Regions from separate parts of the Janthinobacterium sp. LS2A genome, predicted to be linked through region 1. Evidence: predicted binding sites of a transcription regulator. Region 1 holds the regulator's gene; the other holds the start of a gene.
What was found. The regulator LexA, encoded in region 1, represses DNA repair genes until DNA is damaged. The targets are predictions, from matches to a motif close to ACTGTATNNNNATACAGT.
Positions count from the first base shown of each region.

Region 1 (4,874 bases):
GACGGAGCCGAGCATACGCATGGCCAGCTGGGCGCCGCCCATCTCCATCGAGAACACGGCCACGGGCAAGCCGCTGTCGATGGCCACGTTTTCGCCGATGTTGACGGAAAACGCCGTCTTGCCCATCGAAGGACGGCCCGCCACGATTACCAGGTCGCCCGGCTGCAGACCGGAGGTCATGCGGTCGAGGTCGATGAAACCGGTGGGCACGCCCGTGATTTCACTCTGGTTGTCGCGGCTGTACAGTTCGTCGATGCGTTCGACCACCTGCGTCAGCAGGGGCTGGATGGCGGTCCAGCCCTGGGCGCCGCGCGCGCCTTCTTCGGCGATGGCGAAAATCTTCGATTCGGCCTCGTCAAGCATCTGCTTGACTTCCTTGCCTTGCGGGCTGAAGGCCGTACCGGAGATATCGTCGGCGACGGTGATGAGCTTGCGCAGCACGCCGCGGTCGCGCACGATCTCGGCGTAACGCCGGATGTTCGCGGCCGATGGCGTGTTTTGCGCCATGGCGTTCAGGTAAGCGAGTCCGCCCACGTCATCGGCCTTGCCGAGCTGGGTCAGGGTTTCAAAAACAGTAATGACATCGGCTGGCTTGGAAGCGTTAACCATCTTGACGATTTGCTCGAAGATGATGCGATGGTCATAGCGATAGAAATCCTCCGCATGCATGAAGTCGGCGATGCGGTCATACGCGGCATTGTCGCGCAGCAGACCACCGATGACGGATTGTTCTGCTTCGATCGAATGCGGCGGAATACGGAGGGAATCCAGTTGCGGATCAGAGGGGGCGTTCATGGCGCGAATTATACCCGCTTCGGCGTGATGGCAAAAATAAAGGGCTGAAATTGAGCGAAAAAAAGGCCACAAAAAAGCCGGGCGAACCCGGCTTTTCATAGTGCGGCAATGCTTGCGGGCCAGGCCCGCAGACAATTACGCGTTCGCGTCTGGAACGACAGCGATAACAACTTCCACGACCACGTCGGTGTGCAGAGCAACCGAAACGTTGTGCTCGCCAACGATCTTCAGCGGGCCGGTAGGCATGCGGATTTGTGCTTTTTCAACAGCAAAACCTTGCTTGGTCAGCGCTTCAGCGATGTCGAAGTTGGTGACGGAACCGAACAGACGGCCATCAACACCAGCTTTTTGAGCAACTTGAACGGTCAGGCCGCTCAGTTTTTCACCCTGGGCTTGCGATGCGGCCAGTTTGGCGGCAGCAGCTTTTTCCAGTTCGGCGCGCTTGACTTCGAATTCAGCCACAGCGGTTGCCGTAGCACGACGTGCCAGGCGTTGCGGGATCAGGAAGTTACGTGCGTAACCGTCTTTGACTTTGACGACTTCGCCGAGGTTACCGACGTTAACAACTTTTTCTAACAGAATGATTTGCATAGTTCTTCTCCAGGAATATCTGACCGATTAAGCGTGGTGCAGATCGGTGTATGGCAGCAGCGCGAGGAAGCGAGCGCGCTTGATTGCGGTGTCAACTTGGCGCTGGTAGTGCGCTTTGGTACCGGTCAGGCGTGCTGGCATGATCTTGCCGTTTTCTTGGACGAAGTCTTTCAGCGTGTCGACGTCTTTGTAGTCGACTTGCTCAACGTGAGCTGCGGTGAAGCGGCAGAACTTCTTGCGTTTGAACAACGGGTTTTGCTGTTTGCGTTTTTCTTTAAGCTTGAGCTTATTTTTGTCGAACTTTTTACCGAATGCCATGTCAGGCTCCTGTATCTAAAATGCGCTAGTCGGGGTGACTGCACTAAAATCAATGATGTGAAACACCAAACTCTTGCTGTTGCGGCTCTTCCTGGCCAGGAAACCCGTGAACTGATACACCCCGCCCAAGCTTGCCTGACTGAACCTGCCTGAGATTTCGCCAGCGGCTAGGGCGGCAACATCAAACTCGGTCAAACGGGCAATCCCTGCTTCCATCTGCTGCGAACTGTGTTGCAATACTGCATTCACAATCGGCAGCCCTGCCGGGGTATAGCGCAATATTTCGCGCTCGGCAATGATGGCGGTTACTTGTAGCTGGTTCAGCGCACGATCCTGGTCAAGAATTAAGCTGCTGCTGCGGCTGGAGCGGCTGCTGGTGCTTCGGTGCGGTGGCTTTTGGCCGCGTCTTCGCGTTGTACCGATTTCATCATCGGCGAAGGAGCTGTTTCAGCTTTCTTCATTTTAACGGTCAGGTGACGCAACACGGCATCATTGAATTTGAATGCTGTTTCCAACTCGACCAGGGTCTCGTTGTCGCATTCGATGTTCAGGCAGATGTAGTGTGCTTTAGGCAGCTTTTGGATCGAGTAAGCCATTTGACGGCGGCCCCAATCTTCCACGCGGTGAACCGAACCGCCGCGGGTGGTTACGCTGGCTTTGTAGCGTTCGATCATCGCGGGCACTTGCTCGCTTTGGTCCGGATGGACGATAAAGACTATTTCATAATGACGCATGCAAACTCCTTCAGGTCGGATTGATAATCGCCCACCCCGGCGTCAAGACGGGTGTGGGAAGGTCAGCCGAAGATTATAACCGTCTTTTGCAAACGTTTCAATCATTCCTTCCACAAGCGCCTGAAAAGCCCGTGCGCCGCCGTGCTTTCCGGCCGCGGACAAGTATTTCTTGCGAAATTCGCCCAAAACACGGAAATCCCCTTGCATAGTGGGCGATACTGTACAAAAATACAGACTGTTCATATAGACAGCATTTTAGTATGCACCCACCGCTCATGATCAAGCTGACAGCACGACAAGAACAAATCCTGAACCTGATCAAGGACGCGATTGAAAACACGGGCTTTCCTCCCACCCGTGCCGAAATCGCCAATGAACTGGGTTTCAAATCGGCCAATGCGGCCGAAGAGCATTTGCAGGCCCTGGCCCGCAAGGGCGCGATCGAGATTTCGCCCGGCACCTCGCGCGGCATCCGCCTGATCGGTGCGGCCGCCGAAGCGCCGCCGTCGAAAGTGCCGGCAGCCCTGCTGATGTCGCTGCCCCTGATCGGCCGGGTGGCGGCAGGCTCGCCCATCCTGGCCCAGGAAAACCTGGAAGCGAGCTACAACGTCGACCCGGCCCTGTTCTCGGCCAAACCCGACTTCCTGCTGAAGGTGCGCGGCTGGTCCATGCGCGACGCCGGCATCATGGATGGCGACTTGCTGGCCGTGAAAAAGGTCGACAGCGCCAAGAATGGCCAGATCGTCGTCGCCCGCATCGGCGACGAAGTCACCGTCAAGCGCTACAAGAAGACGGGCTCCGTCATCGAACTGCTGCCGGAAAATCCGGACTTCAAGGTGATCACCGTGTCGCCCGAAGACGAGTTTGCGTTGGAAGGCCTCGCCGTCGGACTGATGCGCAGCTGGCATTAAACTGCCGCACGTAAAAAAAGGGCCGCGACAGCATGACTATCGCGGCCCTTTTTACATGGTGCGCGGCTGCTTATGCGTCCAGTGCGCTGCTGAAATCTTCCAATAAGTCTGCTTCATCCTCGATACCGACGGACACGCGGATCAGCGATTCGGCGATGCCCATGCTGGCGCGGCGCTCGGCACCCATCTCGTAGAAAATCGTGTGGGCGACGGGAATGACCAGGGTGCGCGTGTCGCCGAGGTTGCTGGCGGGAATGGCAAGATTGAGACGATTGAGGAAATCGAAGCAGTCGATGCCATCTTTCAGCTCAAAGCTGAACAACGAGCCATAGCTGCGGAACAAGTCGGTGGCCAGCGCATGCTGCGGGTGCGACGCCAGGCCAGGATAATGCACGGCCGCCACTCTTGGATCCGCCTGCAGCATGGTGGCCAGCGCCAAAGCGTTCGAGCAGGTGCGATCCATGCGCAAGGCCATGGTTTCCGCGCCGACGGCGATATGATGCGCAGCTTCCGGCCCCAGCGAGGCGCCGAAGTCGCGCAAAGCCTTGGCACGGATTTGCGCGATGCCCCACTGCGCGGGCGCCGCCTTCTTGTAGTTCTCGAAAATGTTCGGATACTGCGTCCAGTCGAACACGCCCGTGTCCGTCAAGCTGCCGCCCAGGGCATTGCCGTGGCCGCCGATGGATTTCGTCAAGGCATTGACCACCAGGCCCGCGCCCACAGCTTTCGGGCGGAACAGATATGGCGTCGTCATCGTATTGTCGACGATATACAAAATGCCCTTCTCGCGGCACAGGTCGCCGATTTTCTTCAGGTCGGCGATTTGCGTGCGCGGATTGGCGATGGTTTCCACAAACACGATGCGCGTGGCCGGCGTGATGGCGGCAGCCACGTTGGCGACATCGGTAGCGTCGACGAACGACACGGCCATGCCCTGCCCCGTCACTGTTTGCCACAGGCTGTTGGTGTTGCCAAACAAAAAGGCCGACGACACGACATGGTCGCCCGCGCGCAGCAACGATTGCACCACGGCGCCGATGGCGCCCATGCCGGTGGCGAAGCACAAAGTCGCCACGCCGTCTTCCATCTTGTTGACCTTGTCTTCCAGCGCGGAGACGGTCGGGTTGCCTTGGCGGCCATAACGGAAGCCCGGCTCCTTGCCCTGGAACACGGACGCGAGCTGGCGCGCATCGGCGTAACCGAAGGCAACGGAAGTGTGCACGGGCTTGTGCAGCGAGCCGTGCTCGATGCCCTTGCGGCGGTCGTTGTGCAGGATGGTGGTGGTGAAGCCGTAGGTTTTTTTGTTGGTCATGGTGGAAGTTCCGGAGTTCGATTTGCCGCGTAACCCAAGGCAAATGCCGGGGTCAGACCTGAAGATCCAACCCCGAAAAAAAGCCCGGCATCGGCCGGGCAGGTACTTATGCTTCCGTTGTCGCCAGGTTCAGGTTCAGCTGGGAACGCGGCGTATCTTCGGGCGCTGCCGCCTTCGGATGGTGGCGCGCATATTCCAGGCGGTCCAGGTATT
Region 1 is NZ_JAZHPB010000007.1:72,443-77,316, forward strand. Features, by position in the region: gene V3C40_RS19860 (replicative DNA helicase) at 1-795, opposite strand, end outside; gene rplI (50S ribosomal protein L9) at 931-1,386, opposite strand; gene rpsR (30S ribosomal protein S18) at 1,414-1,704, opposite strand; gene priB (primosomal replication protein N) at 1,720-2,028, opposite strand; gene rpsF (30S ribosomal protein S6) at 2,049-2,438, opposite strand; gene lexA (transcriptional repressor LexA) at 2,714-3,349, shown strand; gene V3C40_RS19890 (cystathionine gamma-synthase family protein) at 3,420-4,661, opposite strand; gene purF (amidophosphoribosyltransferase) at 4,768-4,874, opposite strand, start outside.

Region 2 (4,874 bases), on a different contig from region 1:
GGCTGCCCAGCTGGCGCAGGTAGCGGGCATGTTCGCGCTCGATGATGCGGAAATTGTCGACCAGTTGGCGTCCCCGTTGCGTGAGCCGCGTGCCGCCGCCGCCCTTGCCGCCCGTCAGGCGCTCGACCAGCGGCTCGCCGGCCAGGTTGTTCATCGCGTCGATGGCGTCCCAGGCCGCCTTGTAGCTCATCTTTACCAACTTGGCCGCCTGCGTGATGGAACCGCATTCGGCGATGGCGCCCAGCAATTCCACCCTGCCGGCGCCGCCCAGGTTTTCCCCGCCCACCGTCATCCATAGCGAGCCTTGCAAGCCGATTTTATCCAATGCGTTCACCCAATGCCATGTGGTCTTCCCTGTTATCGATCTGTCCGTCGCGCAAGTACAGCACGTGCTCGCCCAGGATGCGCGCATCTTCCGGATCGTGCGTGATCAGGATCATGGGCACGTCCAGACGCTGTTGCCACTGGCTCAGTTCCAGCCGCATTTTGACACGCAGGGCCGGATCGAGGGCGGCGAACGGCTCGTCGAGCAGCAGCGCGGACGGCTCGGCCACGAGCGCCCTCGCCAGCGCCACCCGTTGGCGCTGGCCTCCGGACAACTCGTCGGGGAACTGGTGCGCCAGTTCCTGCAAGTGGAAGGCGTCGAGCCAATGCTCGACCTTCTGTAATTTTTCGCGCGCGCGCGGATTGAACCAGCCGCGGCTCAGGCCAAAGCCCACGTTCTGGCGCACCGTCAGGTGCGGGAACAGCGCGTAATCCTGGAACAGGTAGGCGACATTGCGCTGCTGCGGCGGCAAATTGATGCCGGCGGCCGAGTCGAACAAGGTGCGCCCGTTCAGGCGGATATGGCCTTCGTTCGGCGTGAAGAGTCCGGCAATGGCTTTCAGGGTCATGCTCTTGCCGGCGCCGGACGGGCCATACATGGCGATGCGCTGGCTGCCGGACGTACATTGCACCTGCAGGTCGAAGCGGCGTTTGCCGGAGCGCAAGGTGGCGCGGATGTCGAGGTCGAGTTGCATGGGCGTCATCCTCAGCGTCCTTTGTGCGCGACGCGCCCGGGCGCCAGGCGGCCAGCCGACAGCAGCACCACGATGCAGACCACCGAGATGATCACGACCAGCGTATTGGCCACGTCGTCCTGGCCCGCCTGCACGGCTTCATACACGGCCACCGACAGGGTCTGTGTCTTGCCGGGAATGCTGCCGGCCACCATCAGGGTGGCGCCAAACTCGCCCAGCGCGCGCACGAATCCCAGCAGCACGCCGGCGAGGATGCCGCGCCAGGCCAGCGGTAACGTGACGCGAAAGAAAATCGCCATTTCCGAAATGCCCAGCACGCGGGCCGCCTGCTCGAGCTGGCCGTCGACGGCCTCGAAGGCGGCGCGCGCGGGCTTGAAGACGAGAGGGAAAGCGACCACGGTGGAAGCGATCACGGCACCCTGCCACGTAAAGATGAGGTTGATGCCGAAGTTGTCCTGCAGCCAGATACCCAGGGTGCCGCGCCGGCCCAGCAGCACCAGCAGGTAGTAGCCGAGCACGGTGGGCGGCATCACCATCGGCAGGGTCAACAGGGCGTCGAGCAATTCGCGCCCGGGAAAACGCGTGCGCGCCAGCAGATAGCCCGTGCCGATGCCGAGCAACAAGTTGAGCGCCGTGGCCCACGCCGCCACTTTGAGCGACAGGGCCAGCGCGGTCCAGGCGATATCCATGCGCGTTCGTTTGCTTTATGGCTTTTTAAAGCCGTACTTGGCCAGGATGGCTTGCGCCGGCGTCGTCTGCAAATAGCTGACGAAGCGCTTCGCTTCGGCGGCATTGCCGCTGCCCTTGATGGTGGCGATCGGATACAGCACGGGCGCGTCCAGCGGCACCTCCAGCACCACGTTCACCTTGTCTTTCATGATGGCCGCGTCGGTGGCGTAGACAAAGCCCGCATCGACTTCGCCGCGCGCCACGTAGTCGAGCGACTGGCGCACGTTCTGCGTGCCGATGGCTTTCGGTTGCACGGCGTCCCACAGCTTCGCCTTCTTCAGCGCGCCTTCGGAATAGCGGCCGACGGGCACGCTGGCTGGATTGGCGATGGCCACGCGGGTCACGCCCTTGTGCGTCAGGTCAGCCAGGCTCTTGATGCCCAGCTTGCTATCGTGCGGCACGATCAGCACCAGGCTGTTGCCGACGAAGTCCATGCGCTCGGCCGGCAAGACGAAGCCCTGCTTTTGCGCCGCATCCATGGTTTCCTGGTCGGCCGAGGCAAACACGTCCACGGGTGCGCCCTTGACGATCTGCTGCAGCAGCACGCCCGAAGCGGCGAAGTTCAGGGATACCTTGCTGCCCGGATACTGCGCCTCGTAGCTTTGCGCCGCCTCCTTGAATGCATTCGTCAGGCTGGCCGCGGCCGACACGACCACTTCACCGGCAAGGGCGGACGAGGCGGCGGTGGCGAAGAGGGCGGCGCCGAGCAGTGTGGCGAGGGAGGTGAGGCGCATGATCGTATCCTTGATGAGAAGAGAACCAGGTCCGTAATATACACCGATATATAGCGCTCTGCCATCGCACAGGTCAAGCCAGCGCAAGCTGCATTCCCTGATATACTGTATATAAACACAGTATATTGAGGTGAGCCATGGAATTGACGGACAAGCTGGAAATCCTGGCCGACGCGGCCAAGTACGATGCGTCCTGCGCCAGCAGCGGCGCGCCCAGGCGCGATTCCATCGGCAAGGATGGCTTTGGTGCCACCTCGGGCATGGGCATTTGCCACAGCTACACGCCGGACGGGCGCTGCGTCTCGCTGCTGAAAGTGCTGCTGACGAATTACTGCCTGTACGACTGCCAGTACTGCGTCAACCGCCGCACGTCGAACGTGCCGCGCGCGCGCTTTACCGTGGCCGAAGTGGTGAAACTGACGAGCGACTTTTACCTGCGCAACTACATCGACGGCCTGTTCCTCAGTTCCGGCATCATCCAGTCGGCCGACTACACGATGGAACAACTGGTGCAGGTGGCGCGCGAGTTGCGCGAGGTGCATCAGTTCCGCGGCTACATCCATTTGAAAACCATTCCGGACGCCGATACGGCCCTGATCGCGCAGGCGGGCCGCTATGCCGACCGGCTCAGCGTCAATATCGAACTGCCGACGCAGGACAGCGTGCAAAAGCTGGCGCCGGAAAAAAGCGTGCACACGATCAAGCTGGCGATGGGGTCGATACGCCGCAAGCTCGACGAGAAAGCGGAAGAACCGCGCGCGCCGCGTTTCGCGCCGGCCGGGCAAAGCACGCAGATGATCGTCGGCGCCGACGCCAGCGACGACCAGCAGATCCTCTCCACGGCCGAGACCCTGTACGGCAGTTATAAACTCAAGCGCGTGTACTACTCGGCCTTCAGCCCGATCCCCGACAGCCCGAAAAGCGTGCCGCTGGCGCCGCCGCCGATGTTGCGCGAACACAGGTTGTACCAGGCCGATTTCCTGCTGCGCAGCTATGGTTTCCAGGCCAGCGAACTGCTGCCCGCCACGGGCGGCAACCTGGCGCTCGATATCGACCCAAAACTGGCGTGGGCGCTGGCCCACCGCGAACATTTTCCGCTGGACTTGAACCGCGCGGCGCAGCACATGATCGCCCGCGTGCCCGGTATCGGCTTGCGCAATGCCCAGCGCATCGTCGACCTGCGAAGGCTGCGGCAGGTGCGCTACGCCGACCTGTCGCGCCTGCGCTGCAGCATGAAGAAAATCGCCCCCTTCATCATCACGGCCGACTACTTTCCCGCACGCGACACCACCGCCTCGGAACACCTGCGGCGTGCCATGGCGGAGGCACCGCAGCAAATGAATCTGTGGCCGGAGCTGCAAGCCGCATGAGTACGGTGGTGCGGCTGGCGCAGTCGTTCGACGAGTGGCGCGCTGCAGCAAGGGAACTGATCGCGCTTGGCGTGCCACCTGCCGACGTTGCCTGGCAGTCGCAAGGCGGTGAGGGCGACCTGTTTTCCGCCGCGCCGGATGCCACGGATACCAGTGCGCCACGGCTGCGGCTGCCTCGTCCCCTGGTGGAACTGCTGCAGGCGGCCGCCTGCTTCAACGTGCCTGACCGCTGGGCCTTTTTGTACCAGGTGCTGTGGCGCTGGCAGCTGGGCCAGCACGACGTGATGTCGCCGGCCGACGCGGACGGCGCGCGCCTGCACGCCATGGTCAAGGCCGTGCACCGCGAGGAGCACGACATGCATGCGTATGTGCGCTTTCGCGAGCGGCCAGAATGCGAGGGCGCGCCCCGTTTTGTCGCCTGGTTCGAACCCGTGCACGAGGTGCTGCCGCAGGTGGCGCGCCACTTTGCCCGCCGCATGGGAGCTACCAGCTGGATGATCGCCACGCCCGCCGCCAGCATGCTGTGGGATGGCACGACCTTGCACGCGGGCCCCGCACTGATGCAAGGCGCGGCCGACATCGACGATGCGGGCGAAGCGCTATGGCTGACCTACTACCGCAGCATCTTCAATCCCGCGCGCGTGAATGCGGATTTGCTGCACAGCCATATCCCCTCGCGTTTCTGGAAAAACCTGCCGGAAGGCGCCATCGTGCCCGCCATGCTCAGCGGCGCCGCCAACGGCGAACGCCGCACGGGCCAGACGGCCAGCGTGGGCCAGCGCAGCGGCGCGGCCATGATCCCGATTGCCGCCGAGCGCGCCCAGCCGGCGCGCGAGGTAGCGACAAGCCTGGACCAGTGCCGCCGCTGCGAACTGTGGAAAAGCGCCACGCAAGCCGTGCCCGGCATTGGCCCGGCACAGGCGCGCATCATGCTCGTGGGCGAGCAGCCGGGCGACCAGGAAGACCTGGCGGGACTGCCGTTTGTGGGCCCGGCCGGCGCGCTGCTCGAGCAAGCCATGCAG
Region 2 is NZ_JAZHPB010000006.1:71,633-76,506, forward strand. Features, by position in the region: gene V3C40_RS17830 (TOBE domain-containing protein) at 1-292, opposite strand, end outside; gene V3C40_RS17835 (sulfate/molybdate ABC transporter ATP-binding protein) at 318-1,019, opposite strand; gene modB (molybdate ABC transporter permease subunit) at 1,031-1,708, opposite strand; gene modA (molybdate ABC transporter substrate-binding protein) at 1,724-2,482, opposite strand; gene V3C40_RS17850 (putative DNA modification/repair radical SAM protein) at 2,620-3,852, shown strand; gene V3C40_RS17855 (UdgX family uracil-DNA binding protein) at 3,849-4,874, shown strand, end outside.
Region 2: the regulator LexA is predicted to act here: its motif matches at 2,587-2,604, upstream of V3C40_RS17850 (putative DNA modification/repair radical SAM protein).